2 regions of the Caproiciproducens lactatisolvens genome follow, and region 2 is predicted to be linked to the other one. Evidence: riboswitches for the same ligand, from Rfam matches in the RefSeq annotation. Region 2 holds a riboswitch; the other holds the start of a gene.

Region 1 (4,413 bases), 850 kb from region 2:
AGTCCATCCTGTGGCGCGCGTGTGCCATCTGATTGTCGAGATCGCGCGCATGGGGAACGCCTTTCGCGATATCCGCCGCGTGCGCGGCAATTTTGCTGGTAATGATTCCCTCCTTGACATCGTTCAGATCCGGCAGACGAAGGTGCTCCGCCGGGGTGACGTAGCACAGGAAATCCGCGCCGCTGGCCGCCGCAATCGCTCCGCCGATGGCGGAAGTGATGTGGTCGTAGCCGGGAGCGATGTCGGTGACCAGAGGTCCCAGCACATAGAATGGCGCGTTGTGACAAAGCCGCTTCTGCAGCGTCATATTGGCCGCGATCTCATTCATGGCCATGTGGCCCGGGCCTTCCACCATGACCTGCACGTCCTTTTCCCACGCGCGTCTGGTCAGGTTTCCCAGCTCGACCAGCTCCCCGATCTGCCCCGCGTCGGTGCTGTCGTCCAGACAGCCGGGACGAAGCGCGTCGCCCAGGCTGATGGTCACGTCGTATTCGCGCAGGATTTCCAGCACTTCGTCATAGTACTCGTAAAACGGGTTCTCATTGCCCGTCATCTCCATCCACGCGAAAAGCAAAGAGCCTCCCCGGGAAACAATGTTCATGATACGGCCCTCCCTGCGGAAGCCCTCCACCGCGCGGCGGTTGATGCCCGCGTGAATCGTCATGAAGTCCACGCCTTCCCTTGCGTGCGCCTCCACCACCTTCAGAAAATCCTTCGCGGAGATTTCCAGCAAATCCTTTTCCAGATACCCGATCGCATCGTACATGGGCACCGTGCCGATCATCGCGGGGGATTTCGCAATCAGCTCCCGCCGGAAGGTATTGGTTTTGCCGTAATTGCTCAGGTCCATGATTGCTTCCGCGCCGAAGCGGAGCGCCATGTCCACCTTCTGCATTTCCACATCGTAATTTTTGCAGTCGCCCGAAATTCCCAGATTGACGTTGATTTTTGTTTTCAGTCCCGCGCCGATTCCTTCCGGGGACAGGGCCGTATGGTGAATATTGGCCGGAATGGCGACCTGCCCGGATGCCACCAGCTCCCGCAGCTTTTCGGGCTCCATGGATTCTTTTTCCGCCACCACGGCCATCTCTTTGGTGACAATGCCCTTTTTGGCCGCTTCCATCTGCGTGTGATATGTTCTCATTGTAATAATCCTCCGTTTTTATACAAATTGTAAAAATGATTGGTCGGGCCGTGACCTTTGCCGACCGGCAGCGCGTGCCGGATGGCTGTGGTAACGTATTCTTTCGCGGCGCCGACGGCCTCGGGAACGTCCATTCCGTTCGCAAGGTTCGCCGCGATGGCGGAGGAAAGGGTACAGCCCGTACCGTGGGTATTTTTTGTGGGAATCCGCTCCGTCCGAAACGGATGGATTTCTTCCCCATCAAACAAAATGTCCACCGCGTCGCCCTCCAGATGCCCGCCTTTGACCAGCACATGCCGGGGGCCCATGCTCCTCAGGACAGCCGCGGCTTTTTCCATATCCCCGACGGTGCGGATTTCCATGCCGGTGATGGCTTCCGCTTCCGGGATATTGGGCGTGAGCAGAAAAGCCTGCGGCAGCATTTCTGCTTTCAGCGTTTCCAGCGCGTCCGGGTGCATCAGGGCGCGGCCGCCCTTCGCGACCATCACCGGGTCCAGCACCACGCCGCCGGGCCGGTAAAAACGCAGCCTTTCCGCGACCGTCTTCATCTGCTCCGCGCCGGAAAGCATGCCGATTTTTACCCCGTCCACCGCGATATCTTCAAACACGGCGTCGATCTGGTCGGCGACAATCTGAGGCGGGATATCCTGAATGGAAATCACGCGGCTGGTGTTTTCCGCCACCACCGAAACAATGACGCTCATGCCAAAGGCCCCGTGCGCGGCAAAGGTTTTCAGGTCGGCCTGGATTCCGGCTCCGCCGCTGCAGTCGGAACCCGCAATGGTCAGTAAATTTTTGATAGCTAACTCCTCCTTCTGAAATAAAAAAATGCCCACCGTCAAGGCGAGCATAAAAGAACCGGATTGTGCTCCCTACGACAGCGTTAACTGACAGGTTCAAAGGGTCAGGTTTTACCTTCTCAACTCGGATGAGTCCCCCCGCGTCTATTCAATTAAAAAAGCGTCCACCCAAACAGGTGAACGCGAATCAGTCAACGTTCCCTACCTCGGTATTAGCCGACAGGTTCAAAGGGTCAGGTTTTACCTTCTCAACTCCATGAGTTCCCCCCGTTGTATTTTATTATATACTGTATTGGAATGCCTGTCAATCCGTCTTCCGTCCGTATTTTTCCACGCCGCTTTGGTACAGGGAACACCGTAAACGGAAGGAAACCGGCAGTCCGGCGAATTTTTTATCCCATGGAACCCATTATGAACGCTATTGGATAGCCTCCCTGCCGCGTTCCCCCGTACGGATACGTACGGCGTCGCTGATGTCGGAAATAAAGATTTTTCCGTCGCCGTATTCCCCGGTGTACGCCTTTTCGACGATGCTGTCCACAACCGTATCGGCCTGTTCGTCCAGAACGATCATTTCAATTTTGATTTTCGGCAGGAACTGGCAGTCGACCTCCGTACCCCTTACAAATTCCTTCCAGCCCTTTTGACTGCCGCAGCCCATGACCTGCATAATGCTCAGGCCGTTGAGCTGGAGAGAATCGAGGATTTCTTTGATATCTTCCAGCTGATCCGGACGTATAAACGCTTCAATTTTTTTCATATCTTCACCATTCTCATTTCTTAATCCATCCCGTTAAACGCCGGGTAAGCGGATTCCCCGTGCTGGGAAGCGTCGAGCCCCACATTCTCGTCTTTTTGGGAAACCTTGATGCCGCCCGTAACAGCCGAAGTGATGCTCCCGGCGATCAGGGTACCGACAACCGCGATGACAACGGTGATGGCGATTGCCGCAAGCTGGCGCAGGAACAGGTTTGCATCGCCGAAGATCAGCCCGTTCCACGCCGCCGCGGAATTGATGGATTTCTGCGTAAAAATACCCGTCGCGATGCCACCCCATATTCCCCCGACGCCATGGCACCCAAACACATCCAGCGCGTCGTCATAGCCAAATTTCGGCTTCACAACGGTAATGAAGAAATAGCAGATGGGACTGACCATGGCCCCGATGGCCAAAGCCGCCCAGACGGGAACGAAGCCCGCTCCGGGGGTGATCGCCACAAGGCCGATCACCAGTCCGGTGGAAGCGCCCACAATCGTCGGTTTTCCGCTCGTGACCACTTCGATCATCAGCCAGGAAAGCATCGCCGCGGCAGCCGAGGTATTCGTTGTCAGAAAAGCGTGAACGGCAAGCTCGTTCGCTGCTAATGCGCTGCCCGCGTTAAAGCCGAACCAGCCGAACCACAGAAGCGCGGCGCCCATAAAAATCATCGGCGCGTTGTGCGGGCGGTAAGTCGCCTTGCCGTAATTTTTCCTCTTGCCGAGAAAGATGGCAAGGACAAGGGCGCTGACGCCGGAGCTGATATGTACCACGTTGCCCCCCGCAAAATCCACGGAACCGATGTCGAACAGGAACCCTCCGCCCCAGACCATGTGCGCAAGGGGATAGTAGACGATCAGGGACCAGATGGCCGTAAAAACAACGAGAGAGGAAAACTTCATTCTCTCGGCAACCGCGCCGGTCATCAGCGCGGGCGTGATGATGGCAAACATCATCTGGAAAACGGCAAAAGTCAGCGTGTTGGGGTAAGGAAGCGTTGTATCCGTAAAGCCATTAAAATTCATTCCCACCCATTTCAGATTTCCGATGATACCGGCGATATCCCCGCTGAAGGAAAGGGAAAAGCCGACCAGCACCCACAAAACGGAAGCCACCCCCATCAGAACAACCGAAGACATCAACGTATTGATAATATTTTTCCGCTTAACAAAACCGCCGTAAAAAAATGCCAGGCCCGGTGTCATAAGAAGTACCAGAGCTGAGGAGGTCAGCATCCACGCCACATCTCCATGATCCATGTTCAAACCCCTATTCTTTTGTTTTTTGCAGAAAAAATAAAAAGGTCAATAAAGCAATACATGAAAGTAAAGCTTTATTGACCTCATTGCCAATAAGACGCGTCGGCAGGCAGCCTTCTGCTCACGGCCGCCTTTATTACCAAAATATATTAATCTATTTTGGAGCATCTGTCAAGCGGTAAAATTCAAAATCAATCGTTGAAAATTTCTATGCGTTTTTATCAATCCATTTTTTACAGAAGCGCGGCACCGATAATGCCAGCGTCGTTCCCGAGAGCGGCTTTCATCACCGCGGGCGCTTCCACCAGCTCTCCGCCAAAGCAGAAATGACGGACAAACGCGTTGATGGGGTCGAGCAGACGCGCCCCTTCGTTGCAGATTCCGCCGCCGAGGATGACACACTCCGGGCGAAAAATATTGACAAAATCGACGACTCCCTCACTGAGATAGGAC
Region 2 (4,413 bases):
AGGTCCGTGACCTCCTCCCGGCGCTTCTGCAGCGCGCGCAGGTACTCCAGCCGCTCCGAAATCTCGCGCAGCGTCTGGTCGTCCAGCGAGCCGTGCGCCTCCTTGCGGTAACGCGCGATAAACGGGATGGTGTTCCCCTCGTCGATCAGCTCAATGACCTTCTGCACCTGCCACTGCTGTAAATGAAACTGTTCCGCGATCAATAACGCAAAATCCATAAATATCCTCCAACATCTTCCGAAAATTTAAAATTCATAGCAAAATACGGAAACTCCCCCAGTCGGGCTTCGCCTGCCAGCCCTTCAAAGAGAGCGCCCGGCGCGCCGGAGGGAGTTTCCGGGACCTTCATCCCCGAACCCACCGCACAACGGCGGAAACGGCGTAGCACACCCCGTAAATCACCGGCTGGTGAATCACATAAATGATCAGCGCGTATCGTCCCAGCCAGGAAAAAAAAGGCACGCGGGAACGGTACATAAACGCCGGGAACCGCTCCTGCGCGGCAAGCTTGCCTAAAAAAGTGCCCGCCGCAAACACAAACATCCACGGGAAAAGCGGGAAATAGTCCGCGCTGCGGAACGTATCGCTGTAAAGGCCGAGCGGCGCCAGCCAGTCGGTATGGTACAGCGAAGGAGACAGCGTCACCCCCCATTCCGACGAAAGGCCGAGGTACCCCCTTGAAATGCCCATGGTCAAAAGGTACAGCAGCGCGCAGACGGCGACCGCCGCCCACGAGAAGCAAAAGCGGTCGGCAACCGGTTTCAGCAGCCCGTAAAGAATCATGCAGACCGCCAGAAAATGCAGGATGCCGAACACGATCAGCTCATCCGGAAGGACGAACCAGGTCGCCAGGGTGACCACAAGCGCGACCCCCAGCAGCTTGAACCCGCGCGCAAGGTTGGAGTGCGACAGGTTCGAGGAAATGCCGGAAATCAGCATAAACAGCCCGGCGTAAAAAGGCTCCGCGGGCATAAAGAAGTTCAGCAGGAGCATTCCGATTTTCAGGTTGTACAGGTAGGCAAGCGTATAAAAGCCATGGTAAAACACCATGCAGAAAACCGCAAAACCGCGCAGCTCATCCATAAAATAAATCCGCCTGCGCCCTGCCCCTTTGATTTGATTTGGCATTCGTTCACCCTCCGATTTCGGATTTGCACGGTCAAAACCGGCGTTTCGCATAGGAATGAAAGGGATAACCGCTGAAAGTTCTATCTTTATAAATCCCCCGGATCATGTTATAATATAAACAATGTCGCGCGCCCTGTTTCAGGCCGCACGGAAGCGGGCCTTAGTGAAACCGCTTATTTTTTATTATATCATGGTACAGGAGGTAATTTCAATGAAAGAGACAAAATTGACCCGCGAATACACGGTTACCGAAGATATGCTCGCGGTGAATATCGGCAGCGGCAGCGTCCGTGTTCTTGCCACCCCGATGATCGCCGCTTTTTTTGAGGGTACGGCGGCGCAGCTGGCCCAGACGTATCTTGAAGACATCTACACCACCGTCGGCTCCGTCATCACGGTGAACCACCTGAACCCCACGGCGCCGGGCTGCAAGGTAACAGTCAGCGCGGAACTGACCGAAGCGGAAGGCAGGGTCTACCGGTTTCAGCTCGAAGCCTACGACAACGCCGGCCTGATCGCGACCGGGACCCACGAGCGCGTCAGCGTGAAAAAGGAAAGCTTCGCCGCCAAAGCGGAAGCAAGAAAAAACAAGTAAGGCAGGATAACGATGAAACCGATTTATGATCTGATTATTTTTGACCTGGACGGCACACTGACCAATTCCGAGCCCGGCATTACCAGCTCGGTAAAATATGCCCTTGAAAAGATGGGGCAGCCGGTGCCCGACATTTCCATCCTGCGCAAATTCATCGGCCCGCCGCAGTGGCACAGCTTTGTCCATTACTGCGGACTGACACAGGAGCAGACCGCGCAGGCGGTCAAAAATTACCGCGAAGTATACGAGGTCTCCGGAGCGTTCCAGAACAAGCCCTACCCCGGCATGATCGATTTTCTGGAGGAGCTGCGGGCGAACGGCGCCACGCTTGCCGTCGCCACCACCAAGCCGGCCAGAATCACCGGCCGCGTACTGGACTATTTTGACATGACAAAATATTTCGCCCACGTTTCCGGCCCGGACGATTCGGAGCGCAGCGGCGACAAGAGCATCCTGATCAACTCCTGTCTGGACGCCTGTCATGTGAAGCCGGACCGCGCCGTCATGGTCGGCGACACGGTGTACGACACGGTGGGCGCACGGAATTCCGGCACCAACTTTATCGGCGTTCTGTACGGCTTCGGCACCAAGGAGGACATGCAAGCGGAAGGCGGCAAAGTTTTTGCCCGCGATATCGGCGAGCTGAGAGGCATGCTTCTGAAGGATTCCTGAATCCAACGGAAATCCCCTTGACAAACCGGAAATGTTGGGTTATGCTGGACACAAGAACTGAATATACAGGGGCGCTGAGTAACCTCGGCTGAGATGAAGCGAACTGACGTTTATGTCCCTTAAACCTGATCTGGATAATGCCAGCGTAGGAAAGATGATTTTTTAACGCTCTGTGGCATCACAGGGCGTTTTTATTTTCCTTCAGGTAATTTTTCAATTTCAGTTCCATATAATTGACTGGAGGGTAATTATGAGAAAGAACACGACCGTTATCCTTGTGGAATGCGCGCTGATGATCGCCATGTCCACCGTACTGAGCATGTTCAAGATTTTTGAGCTGCCGCAGGGCGGCGCCGTTACCTGCGCGAGCATGGTCCCGCTGGTGCTGGTCTCTTACCGGCACGGCCTGAAGTGGGGCATTTCCACCGCGTTTACGCACAGCCTGCTGCAGATGACCATTCAGTTCAACGCGCCGCCGGCAAACACCTTCGGGGCGTTCGTCGCCGTCGTTCTGCTGGACTATGTTCTGGCGTTCACCGTTCTGGGCACCGCCGCTTTCTTCGGCAAGCCGTTTAAAAACAGGGCCGCCAGCGTTGCCGTCGGTTCCGTTGCCGTTGCGTTTCTGCGGTTTCTCTGCAGCTTTTTGTCCGGCATCCTGATCTGGGGCGGCTACGCGCCGGAGGGCACGCCGGTCTGGATTTATTCCTTGACCTACAACGGCAGCTACATGCTTCCCGAAGCGGTCATCACCGCCGTTGTCTCGGTTATCTTAATCCGGGTCCTTGACCGCGTGGAGCACCGTGCTCCCGGAAACGCATCATGAAACAGGAATCATAACTTAACAGGAAAGCATGAAGCGCGGAGGTTCCGTCCTTCATGCTTTTTTGTATCGCTCCAAGTGTTTTTCCCCCTCCCGTCCCGGAACCCCCTTCCGCATTCGGATTGCTTTCGATTTTCGCTTGCTTTGTGTGCGGGAGGGGGCAGGGGGTGAGTATCTATTTACCATATTTTTGTGGTATACTATTCCATAAGAACCCATGAAACGAGGCTATGCCGGGTGACGATTCTTCGAACAGGGTCAAAAAAGAAAAAAACCGGCTCCCCGCCGGAAATAACCGCCGCCGACCTGCCGGAAACGGCGGGCCCGACGTTCCGCGACCGGCTTTTGGGCGGGGCTGTGCTTCTCGCGGCCACGGGGCTGTTCCTCTGGCTCACGGTCGTTCTGTGCAGACCGCTTCTGTCGCTGATCCGGGACCCCGACCGGTTTGAAAGCTTTATCCGCAGCCGGGGCGCGATGGGCCGCGCCGCGTTCCTGGGCATCCAGATTCTGCAGGGCTTTCTCCCCATCCCGCTGGAGCTGACGACCATCGCGGGCGGCTACGCCTTCGGGCGGGTACAGGGCAGCCTGCTGACCCTCTGTTCGGTGATGATCTCCACCACCATCATCTTTTATTTCACCCGGATGTTCGGCCACCGGCTGATCGGCCTGTTTTTCACCCCCGCCCAGCGGAAACACATCCGCTACCTGCGCAGCCCCAAATCGCGCGATACCTTTTACTGGATCGTTTTCCTGATCCCCGGGATGCCCAAGCGCCTGTTCGTGTTTTCCGCCGGCCTTGTACCGCAGGATTTCGGCAGATTCCTGCTGATTTCCACTCTTGCGCGCACCCCGTCCCTGCTGGCCTGCTCCTTCGGGGGCTGGGCGCTCTTCAGCGGCAATTACACACAGGCCGCCGTCCTCTTTGCGGCGACCGGCGCTTTGAGCGCCGCGGGCTACCTGCTGTACCGCGCCGTCGCGAAGCATCCTGATAAAAAGAAGGAGCTTTCTTCCCCGAAAAGCCCGTCGTTCCCCTCTTCCGCCGTGCTGAAAAAGAAAGAACGGTAATTCATCCAATTAAATCGCTAAAATGCTTGACTCATACCGGCAAAAAACTTATAATAATTAGAAACACATTGGACGTTGGAAGACCGGGTAATGGACTTGCCTTCCCGTATCCTCCGTCAATGAAAACCACAGC

What was found. Region 2 has a riboswitch for thiamine pyrophosphate ahead of thiT (energy-coupled thiamine transporter ThiT). Riboswitches for the same ligand answer to the same signal wherever they lie in the genome.
Region 1: linked by a shared signal. The riboswitch ahead of thiD (bifunctional hydroxymethylpyrimidine kinase/phosphomethylpyrimidine kinase) and the one ahead of thiT (energy-coupled thiamine transporter ThiT) in region 2 are both predicted to bind thiamine pyrophosphate.

The regions. Positions count from the first base shown of each region.
Region 1 is NZ_CP195750.1:2,247,283-2,251,695, forward strand. It holds gene thiC (phosphomethylpyrimidine synthase ThiC) at 1-1,144, opposite strand, end outside; gene thiD (bifunctional hydroxymethylpyrimidine kinase/phosphomethylpyrimidine kinase) at 1,141-1,944, opposite strand; TPP riboswitch at 2,125-2,222, opposite strand; gene ACRQV7_RS10990 (P-II family nitrogen regulator) at 2,363-2,704, opposite strand; gene ACRQV7_RS10995 (ammonium transporter) at 2,725-3,960, opposite strand; gene ACRQV7_RS11000 (ROK family protein) at 4,194-4,413, opposite strand, start outside.
Region 2 is NZ_CP195750.1:3,095,598-3,100,010, forward strand. It holds gene ACRQV7_RS15260 (Tex family protein) at 1-218, opposite strand, end outside; gene ACRQV7_RS15265 (hypothetical protein) at 200-349, opposite strand; gene ACRQV7_RS15270 (heparan-alpha-glucosaminide N-acetyltransferase) at 346-1,128, opposite strand; gene ACRQV7_RS15275 (thioesterase family protein) at 1,340-1,723, shown strand; gene ACRQV7_RS15280 (HAD hydrolase-like protein) at 1,736-2,395, shown strand; TPP riboswitch at 2,453-2,564, shown strand; gene thiT (energy-coupled thiamine transporter ThiT) at 2,646-3,218, shown strand; gene ACRQV7_RS15290 (TVP38/TMEM64 family protein) at 3,453-4,280, shown strand.